Regions from separate parts of the Kitasatospora sp. NBC_00458 genome, predicted to be linked through region 1. Evidence: predicted binding sites of a transcription regulator. Region 1 holds the regulator's gene; the other holds the start of a gene.
The links. The regulator HrcA, encoded in region 1, represses chaperone genes, less so after heat shock. The targets are predictions, from matches to a motif close to TTNGCACTCNGNNNNNCNGAGTGCNAA.
Positions count from the first base shown of each region.

Region 2: the regulator HrcA is predicted to act here: its motif matches at 3,607-3,633, upstream of groES (co-chaperone GroES).

Region 1 covers NZ_CP107904.1:3,040,561-3,047,746, reverse strand. Annotated here, with positions in the region: gene hemW (radical SAM family heme chaperone HemW) at 1-1,186, shown strand, start outside; gene OG550_RS12060 (Uma2 family endonuclease) at 1,229-1,783, shown strand; gene OG550_RS12055 (Uma2 family endonuclease) at 1,900-2,457, shown strand; gene OG550_RS12050 (DUF3097 domain-containing protein) at 2,464-3,297, opposite strand; gene pspAB (PspA-associated protein PspAB) at 3,328-3,912, opposite strand; gene htpX (zinc metalloprotease HtpX) at 4,045-4,965, opposite strand; gene hrcA (heat-inducible transcriptional repressor HrcA) at 5,226-6,260, shown strand; gene dnaJ (molecular chaperone DnaJ) at 6,336-7,186, shown strand, end outside.
Region 2 covers NZ_CP107904.1:3,762,870-3,770,055, reverse strand. Annotated here, with positions in the region: gene tsaD (tRNA (adenosine(37)-N6)-threonylcarbamoyltransferase complex transferase subunit TsaD) at 1-549, shown strand, start outside; gene OG550_RS15145 (hypothetical protein) at 546-809, shown strand; gene OG550_RS15140 (polysaccharide deacetylase family protein) at 899-1,861, shown strand; gene OG550_RS15135 (class I SAM-dependent methyltransferase) at 1,837-3,036, opposite strand; gene OG550_RS15130 (hypothetical protein) at 3,209-3,514, opposite strand; gene groES (co-chaperone GroES) at 3,775-4,080, shown strand; gene groL (chaperonin GroEL) at 4,193-5,821, shown strand; gene OG550_RS15115 (LysR family transcriptional regulator) at 5,979-6,983, shown strand; gene OG550_RS15110 (WhiB family transcriptional regulator) at 7,102-7,186, opposite strand, start outside.

The DNA of each region.
Region 1 (7,186 bases):
TTCCCTGCCCGTGTCCGCGCTCGACGGACTGGGCTCCCGGCCGTTCGGCTTCTACCTGCACGTGCCCTACTGCGCGAGCCGCTGCGGCTACTGCGACTTCAACACCTACACCGCCACCGAGCTGCGCTCCTCGGGCGCCGTCGCCTCGCAGGAGACGTACGCCGACAACGTGGTGGCCGAGGTCCGCCACGCCCGGAAGGTGCTGGGGGACGCCGACCTGCCGGTGCGGACCGTCTTCCTCGGGGGCGGCACCCCCACCCTGCTGCCCGCCGGCGACCTGGTGCGGATGCTGGCCGCGATCCGCGAGGAGTTCGGGCTCGCCGACGGCGCCGAGGTGACCACCGAGGCCAACCCGGAGTCGGTCGACCCGGCGTACCTGGCCGAACTGCGCGAGGGCGGCTACAACCGGGTCTCCTTCGGCATGCAGAGCGCCCGGCCGCACGTCCTGCAGCTGCTCGACCGCCACCACACCCCCGGCCGCCCGGAGGCCTGCGTCGCCGAGGCCCGCGCCGCCGGCTTCGAGCACGTCAACCTCGACCTGATCTACGGCACCCCCGGCGAGTCCGACGACGACTGGCGGGCCTCCCTGGACGCGGCGATCGGCGCCGGCCCGGACCACGTCTCCGCGTACTCGCTGATCGTCGAGGACGGCACGAAGCTCGCCGCCCGGGTCAAGCGCGGCGAACTGCCGATGATCGACGACGACGTGCACGCCGACCGCTACCTGATCGCCGAGCGGGCGCTCACCGCCGCCGGCTACTCCTGGTACGAGGTCTCCAACTGGTCCACCGCCCCCGAGGGCCGCTGCCGCCACAACGAGCTGTACTGGACCGGCGGCGACTGGTGGGGCGCGGGCCCCGGCGCGCACAGCCACGTCGGCGGCGTCCGCTGGTGGAACGCCAAGCACCCGGCCGCCTACGCGCAGGCCCTCGCCGAGGGGCGCACCCCCGCCCAGGGCCGTGAGCGGCTCACCGCCGAGGACCGCCGGGTCGAGCGGATCCTGCTGGAGCTGCGCCTCGCCGAGGGCATCCCGCTGGACCTGCTGACGGAGACCGGCCTGAAGGCCGCGCGGCAGCACCTGGCCGACGGCCTCCTCGACGCCGCCCCCCACGCCGCCGGCCGCGCGGTCCTCACCCTCCGGGGGCGCCTGCTGGCCGACGCGGTCGTGCGTGACCTGGTGGACTGACGTTCGTTGACGTGGGTGTCAGCCGTCGAGGGGGAGCGTGCGATGACCGCCATCGATGACCGGGTGACAGGGATCTTCGAGAACCTTGAGGTTCCGGAGGGTGTCAAGGCCGAGCTCATCCGGGGGGAAATCGTGATGACGGCGGGGCCGGACATGGTCCACAACTGGATCGTCGAGGCGATCGTCGACCAGATCCCCCGCGCCCGCTGGCACCGGCTCCAGACGCAGGACGTGGCGTTCCCCCGCGAGGCCGGTGAGCCGCAGCCGGACCTGGTGGTGATCGAGCGAGGCGCGGTCGAGGGGCCCGGGCGGCTGATCCCCGCGCCAGCGGTGACGGTGGCTGTTGAGGTCGTGTCCAGGACCAGCGCCCACCGCGACTACCACGTCAAGCGGGAGATGTACGCGGGAGGGCCGATTCCGGTCTATCTGATCGTCGATCCGATCAAGGGGCAGTGCGTGCTGCTGACCGAGCCGATGGCGTCGACGGCCTCGGGCGTGCCGGACTACTGGTCCGAGCGCACCACGAAGTTCGGCGACCCGATTCCGCTGGAACGCCTGGGCATCACGCTCGACACCGGAGATTTCGGAACGCTATGAAGCCAGCAGTCGCGCGGTCCTCACCCTCCGGGGGCGCCTGCTGGCCGACGCGGTCGTGCGTGACCTGGTGGACTGATATTCGTTAACGTGGTGCCAGCCGTCGGAGGGAGCGTGCGATGACCGCCATCGATGACCGGGTGACAGGGATCTTCGAGAACCTTGAGGTTCCGGAGGGCTTCAAGGCCGAACTCATCCGGGGGGAAATCGTGATGATGGCGGGGCCGGACATGGTCCACAACCTCATCGTCCTGGCGATCCAGCACCAGATTCCCTACGACCGGTGGCGTCCGCTCACCACGCAGGACCTGGCGATCCCCGGCCAGACCAGTGAACCGCAGCCGGACCTGGTCGTCTTCGAACGGGGCGCGGTCGAGGAACACGGCCGACTGCTGCCGTCCCCCTCGGTCACCCTGGTGGTCGAGGTCGTGTCCAGGACCAGCGTCGACCGGGACTACCGGACCAAGCGGGAGATGTACGCCGAGGGCGTGATCCCCGCCTACCTGATCGTCGATCCGATCGAGGGGCGGTGCGTGCTGCTGACCGAGCTGGACGGGGGTGCCGGGACCGGGCAGCCGCGCTACATGTCCGAGCGGACCAGCAAGTTCGGCGATCCCGTCCCGGTCGACGCGCTCGGTGTCACGCTGGACACGGCCGACTTCCAGCGGTACGTCTGATCCGCCTCACTCCGGCAGCGTCACGAAGTCGATGAGCTCCTCGACCCGGCCGAGCAGTTCCGGCTCCAGGTCCCGGTAGGAGTCCACCGAGGCGAGGATGCGTTTCCAGGCGGCGGGGGTGTCCACCGGCCAGCCGAGGCGGCGGCAGACGCCCTCCTTCCACTCCTCGCCGCGCGGGACGGCGGGCCAGCCCGGGATGCCCACGCTGGACGGCTTCACGGCCTGCCAGACGTCGATGTACGGGTGCCCCACCACGAGGACGGCCTCGCCGGTGACCCGGGCGGCGATGCGGTGCTCCTTGGTTCCGGGGAGCAGGTGGTCGACCAGGACGCCGAGCCGCCGGCCGGGCCCGGGGGCGAACTCGGCGACGATCGCGGGCAGGTCGTCGACGCCCTCCAGGTACTCGACCACCACGCCCTCGATCCGCAGGTCGTCGCCCCAGACCCGTTCGACCAGCTCGGCGTCGTGCCGGCCCTCGACGTAGATCCGGGACTCGCGGGCCACCCGGGCCCGGGCGCCGGGCACCGCGACCGAGCCGGAGGCGGTGCGGCCGGGGGCACGGGAGGGCGCCGGAGCGGCCGCGGCGGGCCGGACCAGGGTGACGACGCGGCCCTCCAGCAGGAAGCCGCGCGGCACCAGCGGGAAGACCCGGTGCTTGCCGAACCGGTCCTCCAGGGTGACGGTGAACCCCTCGGCGGTCTTCTCGCAGCGCACCACGGCCCCGCAGAAGCCGCTCGCCGCCTCCTCGACCACCAGGTCGCGCTCGGCTGCGACCTCGGGGGCGGGCTGCTGCCTCTTCCACGGCGGGGTCAGGTCGGGTCCGTACTGGCGGCTGCGCATGCAGCGACTATAGGGAAGGCGGACGAAGGGTCAGAGACCCGGCGCGCCCCAGACCGGGAACCAGCGGGTGAGGTCCTTCTCCAGCCGCAGGTCGTTCCCCAGCAGGGCGTTGACCTGCAGTTCCAGCGGGCTGTCGCGCTTCTCGCCGCCGCCGGGCACCGGGGCGAAGGGGTAGAAGGTGCCGCGCTTGTACAGGTACACCAGGGCCAGCGGCCGGTCGGCCTCGTTGCGGAAGGCGACCAGCGAGCAGAGCAGCTGCGGCCCGAAGCCGTTGGCCTCCAGCTCGCTGTTGACCGCGTGGAGGTCGTTGACGAGCTCCGGAAGCTCCCCGGGCGCGTGCCGGGCCAGCAGCCAGGAGTAGCCGTAGGCGTCCTTGGAGGCCTCGACGGGGACGCCGCCGCGTTCGGTGTCGGCGTCCAGGAGGGCCCGGACCTGGCGTTCGACCTCGCCGAACGCCCCGCCCTCCACCGAGGCGAAGCAGACCGACCCGACCCCGGTGGGCCGGAAGCCGGCCGCCGCCTCCAGGGTGAGCGCGGCGGACGGCACGCCGAACAGCTGGTCGAGGTCGGGCCTGACGGGCTTGGTGCGGCCGAACAGGGCGTCCAGGATTCCCACGGTGGTCCCTTTCCCTCCCCTCCCGGAGGAGGCGGTTCACGAGGAGGCGGTTCGGTGGAGGCGGTCCGGCGGCCGGATCGGCGGCCGGTCGGCGGCCGATCAGCCGCCGGTCAGCGGTCGGTCGGCGGCCGGTCAGTGGCCGAGCCGGGTGGAGATCTCCGCCAGCTGCTCCAGCCGCTTCTCCAGCGTCGGGTGGGTGGAGAACAGCTGGGTGGCGGTCTCCCGGGCGCTCAGCGCGGGGGCGAAGTAGAAGGCGTTGTAGGCCTGCGCCTGGCGCAGGTCCTTGGTCGGGATGGCGGCGATCTGGCCGGTCACCTTGGTGAGCGCCGAGGCCAGCGCACTGGGGCGGCCGGTGAGCTGGGCGGCGGCCCGGTCGGCTGCCAGCTCCCGGTAGCGGGAGAGCAGCCTGGTCAGCAGGAAGCTGATCGCGTAGACGACGACCGACACCAGCGGGATGACGAGCGCGGCGAGCGCGGCGTTGGAGTCGTTGCTGTTGCGGCCGCCGCCCATGAACCCGCCGTACATGGCGATCCGGGTCATGGCCCCGGCGAGGACGCCGAGGAAGCCGGCGATCGTCATCACCGCGACGTCCCGGTGGGCGACGTGGGACAGCTCGTGGGCGAGCACCCCCTCCAGCTCCTCGGGTTCCAGCCGGCGGAGCAGGCCGGTGGTGACGCAGACCACCGCGTTCTTCGGGTTGCGGCCGGTGGCGAAGGCGTTCGGCATGTCGTTGTCGGCGACCGCGACCCGGGGTTTGGGCATGTCGGCCAGTGCGCAGAGCCGGTCGACGGTGCCGTGCAGCTGCGGGTACTGCTCGGGGGTGACGCGGTGGGCGCCCATGGCGCGTTCGGTGATCCTGTCGCTGAACCAGAACTGGGCCACGAACAGGCCGCCGGAGATCAGCACGATGATCGGCCAGGCGCCGCGCAGCAGCACGATCAGCAGTCCGGTGAATCCGACGTACAGCAGCCCGATCACGAACATCGTCCCGACCATCCGGCCGGTCAGGCCGCGGTCCGGTGCGAAGCGGCTGTGCTGGCCCGAGGTCGACATCGCTGGTCCTCCGTTCGCCGTTCGCTTCCGATGCTGCCACCCGCCCGGCCCCGCGGCATCACCCGCGCGCCGCGAACTGCGGGCAGGATCACCCCGGCCGGGCCGTTCCTGAGGTCGGACCCGGGCCTTACACTGGCAGGTACGGTTCTGGCACTCGTGTGTTCCGAGTGCCAAGCCCGGGCCCTCCCAGAGCGGTCCGAAGCGACTCGAAACGGACACTTGTCACAACGGACAACGCGTGAAGACGGAGGTGCGTGCCCATGGCCGGTGAGGTCCGCCAGCTGGACGACCGCAAGCTCGCGGTGCTTCGCGCCATCGTCCAGGACTACGTGGGGACCGAGGAGCCGGTCGGTTCCAAGGCCCTGGTCGAGCGGCACAACCTCGGGGTCTCCCCGGCGACCGTCCGCAACGACATGGCGGCGCTGGAGGAGGACGGCTACATCCACCAGCCGCACACCAGCGCCGGGCGTATCCCCACCGACAAGGGGTACCGCCTCTTCGTGGACCGGCTCGCCGAGGTCAAGCCGATGAGCGCGCCCGAGCGGCGCGCGATCCGGCACTTCCTGGACGGGGCGGTCGACCTCGACGACGTGGTCGCCCGCACGGTCCGGCTGCTCGCCCAGCTGACCCGCCAGGTCGCGGTCGTGCAGTACCCCTCGCTCTCCCGCTCCACCGTGCGGCACATCGAGCTGGTCGCGCTGGCCCCGGTCAAGGTGATGCTGGTGCTGATCACCAACACCGGCCGGGTCGAGCAACGGATGGTGGACTGCCCCGGGGCGGTCGGCGAGACCGTCCTGGCGGACCTCCGGGCCCGGATCAACGCGCGGGCCGCCGGACAGCGGCTGCCCGAGGTCCCGGGACTGCTGGAGGACCTCCCCGCCCAGTTCGAGGCGGGCGACCGGCCGACCGTCGCGACGGTCCTGGCGACGCTCTTCGAGGCGCTCGCCGAACAGAACGAGGAACGGATCATGCTGGCCGGCACGGCCAACCTGACCCGTTTCGGCCACGACTTCCCGTTGACCATCCAGCCGGTGCTGGAGGCACTGGAGGAACAGGTCATCCTGCTCCGCCTCCTGGGTGAGACCGCGGACGCCGGGATGACGGTCCGGATCGGGCGCGAGAACGCCTACGAGGGCCTCAATTCCACCTCCGTCGTCTCGGTCGGTTACGGTTCGGGCGACGAGAGCGTGGCCAAACTGGGTGTGATCGGTCCGACCCGGATGGACTATCCGGGCACAATGGGGGCGGTGCGAGCGGTGGCACGGTACGTGGGCCAGATCCTGGCCGAGTCGTAGGAAAGGCCACCGCCAGGACCCTGGCGGTGGTTCCAGTCGCAAGCACTTCTACAGGCGGAACAAGCGGAGCATTTGGTGGCCACGGACTACTACGCGGTACTCGGCGTCCGACGGGATGCGGGGCAGGACGAGATCAAGAAGGCGTTCCGGCGCCTGGCACGCGAACTGCACCCGGACGTCAACCCGGACCCGAAGACGCAGGAGCGGTTCAAGGAGATCAACGCCGCCTACGAGGTGCTCTCCGATCCGCAGAAGCGTCAGGTCTACGACCTGGGCGGCGACCCGCTGTCGCCGAACGGCGGCGCGGGCGGACCGGGCGGCTTCGGCGCGGGCGCGGCGGGCTTCGGCTTCTCCGACATCATGGACGCCTTCTTCGGCGCGGCCTCCGGCCAGCGCGGACCGCGCTCGCGGACGCGGCGCGGCCAGGACGCCATGATCCGGCTGGAGATCACCCTGGAGGAGGCCGCCTTCGGCACCACCAAGGAACTCCAGGTCGACACGGCCGTCACCTGCACCACCTGCAGCGGCGAGGGCGCGGCCCCCGGTACCTCCGCGCAGACCTGTGACATGTGTCGCGGCAAGGGCGAGGTCTCCCAGGTCACCCGGTCCTTCCTGGGCCAGGTCATGACCTCCCGCCCCTGCCCGCAGTGCCAGGGCTTCGGCACCGTCGTGCCGACCCCGTGCCCGGAGTGCGCCGGCGACGGCCGGGTCCGCGCCCGCCGCACCCTGACCGTCAAGATCCCCGCCGGTGTCGACAACGGCACCCGGATCCAGCTGGCCGGCGAGGGCGAGGTCGGCCCCGGCGGCGGCCCGGCCGGCGACCTCTACGTCGAGATCGCCGAGACCAGCCACACGGTGTTCCAGCGCCGCGGCGACGACCTGCACTGCACCGTCACCATCCCGATGACGGCCGCCTCGCTCGGTAC
Region 2 (7,186 bases), 720 kb from region 1:
GTGGACCGCACCGCCCGTGAGGGCGACCGGAAGGCGATCGCCTTCCCGCGCGGCCTGAGCGGTCCCAAGGACCCGGAGTACGACTTCTCCTTCTCCGGCCTGAAGACCGCCGTCGCCCGCTGGGTGGAGGCGAAGCGCCGGGCCGGCGAGGAGGTGCTGGTCGCGGACGTCGCGGCGTCCTTCCAGGAGGCGGTCACCGACGTGCTGACCCGCAAGGCGGTCAAGGCCTGCAAGGACAGCGGCGTCGGGCACCTGATGATCGGCGGCGGGGTGGCGGCCAACTCGCGGCTGCGCGAGATGGCCCAGCAGCGCTGCGACAAGGCCGGCATCCGGCTCCGGGTGCCGCGTCCGGGCCTGTGCACCGACAACGGCGCGATGGTCGCCGCGCTCGGTGCCGAGATGGTCTGGCGGAACCGCGAGCCGTCCTCCCTCGACCTGTCGGCGGACTCCTCGCTGCCGGTGACCGAGACCCACGTGCCGGGTGCCGCGCCCGTGCACGGCGACGTCCACGGCCAGGCGTACGAGGCGCTGACCGGGCAGCAGGGGTGACCACCACCGCCGCGATGTGGGAGGCCCGGGCGGCCGACGGGCGCGCCGCCGAGCTCTCCGCCTGGGTCCGCGAGGCCGCGCTGCCCGCGCTGCGCGGCTCGGCCGGGCTGGTCCGGACCGAGCTGTTCGCCGCCCCCGGCGAGCGCGTGCTGCTGATCACCTGGTGGACCGGGGAGCCCGTACCGGTGGCCGAGCCGCCGGCCGGGCTGCTGGGCCGTCCGGTGCACCGCTGGTCCTTCACCAGCGAGCACGTGGAGTAGCACCGCAGGAGTAGACCGGCTGCGGCGACCCCCGCCGATCGGCTGCTCGAAGGCCCGACCGGGAACCGAACACGTGACCGTTACCGTGCATGGCGACGAGATCGCTGGACGGGACCGGGGAGCGCGGCGCGGTGAAGAGGTACGGGCGGGTCAGGACGACGGCGTACGCGGTGGGGGCGCTGGCCCTGCTGGCGGCGGCCGCCGGGTGCGGCAGCGGGGGGACCGGCGGCCCGCCCGTCGCGTCCGCCACCACTCCGGCCGGACCCGGCACCCCCGCCCCGGCCGCCGCCGCGCCGCAGCAGCCCGCCGCGACGACGCCGGCCCCCGTGCCGGTGCCGGCCGCCGGGAACGCGGCCGCCTGGGCGAAGTGGAACCTCAAGCCGCTGCCGCCCGCGCCGCCCGCGCCCGCCGACAAGCCGGTGAAGCTCCAGCGGACCGGCCCGGTCCCGGTGTTCAGCGAGGTGCGGACCACCGACAAGGTCGTCTTCGTCACCATCGACGACGGCGCGGAGAAGGACCCGAAGTTCGTCGAGATGCTGACCGACCTCGGGGTGCCGGTCTCGATGTTCCTGACCCGCGACATCGTCAAGGACGACTACGGCTACTTCAAGCGGCTCCAGGCGCTCGGCAACCACGTCCACAACCACACCGTGGACCACGCCCAGCTGAGCAAGGTGGCGCCGGACAAGCTGCGCTCGGAGATCTGCGACGCCCAGACCGCCCTCACCCGGCAGTACGGCACCGCGCCGCTGCTCTTCCGTCCGCCGTACGGCGACGGCGCCGGCTCCGCGGCGCTCAACGGCGCGGTGCAGCAGTGCGGGCCGCGGGCGGTCGTGCTCTGGCGGGAGTCGATGCAGATTCACGACATGCAGTACCAGGCGGCGGACGGGAGGCTGCGGCCCGGTGACATCGTCCTCGCCCACTTCCGGGGGCCGAAGGACCTCAAGGGCGAGACGATGACGCAGATGTTCGGCGAGATGCTGGCCCGGATCCAGGAGCAGGGCTTCGCGGTGGCCCGGCTGGAGGACTACATCGAGGCGCCCGCGCCCTGATCCCCGGCCCGGACCGGCTGCCCGAGCATCATCAGCGGCCCGTTGTCGGTCCGGCTGAGGATGACCGTGACGGAGTTCGGGCCGGACGGCTTCAGCTGGCGGCGCAGCTCCTCCGGCGTGACGGCCATCCCCCGCTTCTTGATCACCACCGTGCCGACGCCCCGCTCGCGCAGCAGCGCCTTGAGCTTCTTGATGTGGAACGGCAGCACGTCGGTCAGCTCGAAGGCGTGCGCGTACGGCGTGGCGACCAGGTCGTCCGACGTGACGTAGGCGATCTTCGGGTCGATCAGCCGGCCGTTCACCTGTCCGGCCACCTCGGCGACCAGGTGGGCGCGGATCACGGCGCCGTCCGGCTCGTACAGGTACCGGCCGACCGGGCCGGCCGGCGGGTCGGGCAGGTCGCCGCCGGTCAGGCTGGCGCGCTGGGGGAGCAGCGTGGCGCGGTGCGGGCGGTCGGCCCGGGTGCCGAACCAGAGCACCGCCTCCTTGACGTCCCCGTGGTCGGAGACCCACTCGGCCTCGGCGTCGGCTGGCACCGCCTCGTGCGGGATTCCCGGTGCCACCTTGAGCGCGCCGACCGGGGTGCGCCGGCCGGCCTCGACCGCCCAGGAGAGCGGCGGGGCGTACGCCTCGGGGTCGAAGACCCGGCCGCGCGCGGTGCGCCGGGCCGGGTCGGTGAAGACCGCGTCGTAGCCGGTGACGTCGACGTCGGCGACGTCCGCGCAGCGCACCTCGACCAGGTCGGACAGGCCCAGCGCGGCCGCGTTGGCGGCGGTGGCGGCGCAGGCGGCCGGGTCCCTGTCGACGGCGAGCACCTCGATCCCGGCCCGGGCCAGGGCCAGCACGTCGCCGCCGATCCCGCAGCAGAGGTCGGCCAGCCGCCGCACGCCGAGGCCGGCGAAGCGGGCGGCCCGCCACTCGGCGACGCTGCGCCGGGTGGACTGCTCGACGCCGTTGGGCGTGAAGTACATGAGGTCGGCGTCCTCGCCGAACTTGGCCCGGGCCCGCTGCCGGAGCCGGGCCTGCCCGAAGGCGGCGGACACCAGCTCGGCCGGGTGCTCCCGGCGCAGCCGGGTGGCCAGGGCCAGCTCCTCCTCCGGCGCGAACTCGCGCAGTTCGGCGAGCAGGGCCTGGCCCCGGTCGGTCAGCAGGGGCTGCAGGTCGTCGGTCTCCACAGGGCCATTCTCGCCGGTCGGAGCGCCGGTCGGAGCGCCGGTCGGAGCGGCGGCCGGAGCGACGGCCGGTACGCCGGTCGGAGCCGTGGGGAGCGGCGGCCGGTGCGCCCGGGGCCCGGGCCGGGGAGCGGCGATCACCGGACGGCGCGGTGCGGGCGCCCGGTGGGGCCGGTCAGACCAGCTGGAACCACCAGTGCGCGGTGAGCGGGGAGAGCAGCGCGGCGACCGGCACCATCCGCCAGCCGGCCCGCCCGGTGCGCCACGCGACCACGACGGCCGGCGCGAGCGCGAGGGCGCCCCCGGCGAGGACGAGGAGCAGGACCAGCCCGCCGGCGTCGCTCATCGCCGCGCCCATCGCCAGGGCGTAGGCGGTGAAGGCGACCACGGCGCAGGCGCCTCCCAGTAGCGGGAGGGCGGCGAGCGCCAGCAGCAGGTCGCGGCGGGTGGACGGGCCGGTGCGCAGGGAGGTCTCGGTCATGGGACGAGTGTGCGGTCGGGCCCGCGGGTCGCACATGAGTACGGCTACTCACCGGCTACTCAGCCGCAGGAGGGGGTTCGGGAGGCGCGTCGTTGGCACTCTGGTTGACTGAGTGCTAACCGCGGCCTATGGTCGTGCCTAGCACTCCCCACCGGGGGAGTGCTAACGCGAAGAGGCGTGTCTGACCCCCGCGACGGCAGATGCGCAGGTTCGCCCCTACCCGTTAGAAAACCCCGTAATCTCCGAAGGGGAGCTCGGACGTGACCACCAGCAGCAAGGTTGCCATCAAGCCGCTCGAGGACCGCATCGTGGTCCAGCCGCTCGACGCCGAGACCACCACGGCCTCCGGCCTGGTTATCCCGGACACCGCCAAGGAGAAGCCCCAGGAGGGCGTCGTCCTGGCCGTCGGCCCGGGCCGCTTCGAGGACGGCCAGCGTCTGCCGCTCGACGTCGCCGTCGGTGACATCGTCCTGTACTCGAAGTACGGCGGCACCGAGGTGAAGTACCAGGGCGAGGAGTACCTGGTTCTGTCGGCTCGCGACGTTCTCGCCATCATCGAGAAGTAAGACGTCAGGCCCGCCCCGGATCCGTGTCCCAGTGACAGGGGCCCGGGGCGTGGTTGTTGGTTCACGTAAGTCGAGCGGCCGCGACGGCCGCAGCCCCGAGGGAATAGGGAACATGGCGAAGATCCTGCAGTTCAACGAGGACGCGCGCCGCTCGCTGGAGCGCGGTGTCAACAAGCTGGCCGACACCGTCAAGGTGACCATCGGCCCCAAGGGCCGCAACGTCGTCATCGACAAGAAGTTCGGTGCTCCGACCATCACCAACGACGGTGTCACCATCGCCCGTGAGGTCGAGCTCGACGACCCGTACGAGAACCTTGGCGCGCAGCTCGTCAAGGAGGTCGCCACCAAGACCAACGACGTCGCGGGTGACGGCACCACCACCGCCACCGTGCTGGCCCAGGCCCTGGTGAACGAGGGTCTGCGCAACGTCGCCGCCGGTGCCGGCCCGGCCGCCCTGAAGAAGGGCATCGACAAGGCCGTCGCCGCCGTCTCCGAGCACCTGCTGTCCATCGCCCGCGAGATCGAGGGCAAGGACGACGTCGCCGCCGTCGCGACCCTCTCCGCGCAGGACACCCAGGTCGGCGAGCTCATCGCCGAGGCGATCGACAAGGTCGGCAAGGACGGTGTCATCACCGTCGAGGAGTCGAACACCTTCGGCGTGGAGCTGGACTTCACCGAGGGCATGCAGTTCGACAAGGGCTACCTGTCGCCGTACTTCGTCACGGACGCGGAGCGCCAGGAGGCGGTCCTCGAAGACCCGTACATCCTGATCAACCAGGGCAAGATCTCCTCCATCCAGGAGCTCCTGCCGCTGCTGGAGAAGGTCGTGCAGGGCGGCACCTCCCGCCCGCTGCTGATCATCGCCGAGGACGTCGACGGCGAGGCGCTGTCCACCCTCCTGGTGAACAAGATCCGCGGCATCTTCAACGCCGTGGCCGTCAAGGCCCCGGGCTTCGGCGACCGCCGCAAGGCGATCCTGGGCGACCTGGCCACCCTGACCGGCGGCACCGTGATCTCCGAGGAGGTCGGCCTCAAGCTCGACCAGGCCGGTCTGGACGTGCTGGGCACCGCCCGCCGCGTGACCATCACCAAGGACGAGACCACCATCGTCGACGGTGCCGGTGACAGCGAGGCCGTGGCCGGCCGCGTCGCCCAGATCAAGGGCGAGATCGCCAACACGGACTCGGACTGGGACCGCGAGAAGCTGCAGGAGCGCCTGGCCAAGCTGGCCGGCGGCGTCTGCGTCATCCGCGTCGGTGCCGCCACCGAGGTGGAGCTGAAGGAGCGCAAGCACCGCCTGGAGGACGCCATCTCGGCGACCCGTGCCGCGGTCGAGGAGGGCATCGTCGCCGGTGGCGGCGCCTCGCTCGTCCACGCCGCCAAGGTGCTGAACGACGGCCTGGGCCTGACCGGCGACGAGGCGACCGGTGTCGCGGTCGTCCGCAAGGCGCTGCACGAGCCGCTGCGCTGGATCGCCCAGAACGCCGGCCTGGAGGGCTACGTCATCACCTCCAAGGTCTCCGAGCTGGAGCCGGGCCAGGGCTACAACGCCGCCACGGGCGAGTACGGCGACCTGATCAAGGCCGGCGTCATCGACCCGGTCAAGGTCACCCGTTCCGCCCTGGAGAACGCCGCCTCGATCGCCTCCCTGCTGCTCACCACCGAGACCCTCGTGGTGGAGAAGAAGGAGGAGGAGGCCGACGCCGGTCACTCGCACGGCGGCCACGGCCACTCCCACTGACACCCGTTCAGTGACCGGAGGCCCGGTCCGCGCCCCTCGGGGGTGCGGCCGGGCCTCCGGCGTGTCGGCCGGGGGTCCGTCCTCCCGGGCTGAGTTTTACTCTTCAACTATCATGTGAATTTTGCAGACAGCAAAGATTTCCTTATATCTTTGAGGAATGATCGAGGCCCGCCACCTGCGCGTCCTGCGTGCCGTCGCCCGCACCGGATCCTTCTCCGCCGCCGCCCGCGAGCTGGGGTGCACGCAGCCCGCCATCAGCCAGCAGATGAAGGCCCTGGAGAAGTCCGTCGACACCCCGCTGGTGGTCCGTTCGGGGCGCGGGATGCAGCTGAGCGAGGCCGGACGGGTGCTGCTCAAGCACGCCACCGGCATCCTCGCCGGGCTCTCCGCCGCCGAGGAGGAGGTGGCGGCGATCGCCGGACTGCGGGCCGGACGGGTGCGTCTGGTCTCCTTCCCGACCGCGAGTTCCACCCTGGTGCCGCCCGCCGTCGCCCGGCTGCGGGACAGCCATCCGGGGGTCCGCGTGTCGCTGGTCGAGGCGGAGCCCCCGGAGTCGCTGGCGATGCTGCGCGGCGGCGAGTGCGAGGTCGCGCTGGCCTTCCGCTACCCGCAGGCGCCCGGTGCCTCCGCCGCGCCGGCGTCCGCGCCCGCGCACGGCACGCCCCGCGAGGCCCGCGCGGAGGCCAATCTGGAGGCCCAGCAGCTCAGTGCCGGCACCGACTGGTCCGATCTGGTGGTCACCCCGCTGCTGGACGACCCGCTGGTCGGCCTGCTGCCCGCCGGGCACCGGCTGGCCGGGCGCGGTGCGCCGGTGGAGCTGGCCGAGCTGGCCGGGGAGCAGTGGATCGCCGGGTGCCCGCAGTGCCGGGGGCACCTGGTGGAGCTCTGCGCGGGCTCCGGGTTCGAGCCCCGGATCGACTTCGCGACCGACGACTACCCCGCGGTGGTCGGCCTGGTCGCCGCCGGGCTCGGGGTGGCCGTGCTGCCGGGTCTCGCGCTGCGGTCGGTGCGTCCGGACGGGGTGGAGACGGTGGCGGTGCACGCCGCGTCGGGGGCGCCGGCGGTGCGGCAGGTGGTGGCGCTGACCCTGCCGGACCTCGCCGACGTGCCGGCGGTGGCGCTGATGCTGGAGCGGCTGGCCGGGGCGGCCGCCGGCCGCTGACCGGGGCCCACCGGCGGCCGTGCGGGGCCGGCCGGGCGAACACCCGGGCACGTGTGGGCCCCGGACACGCGCCACCGCGAGAAGAAACGATTCTTCTCGGCGCGGCGGACACGGACGGTCACTGCTGGTACTGCTGGGCCACGCTCGGTGCGACGAGCGGCACCTCCACCAGGCGGTTGCGCGAGCGGCCCATCATCTCCTCG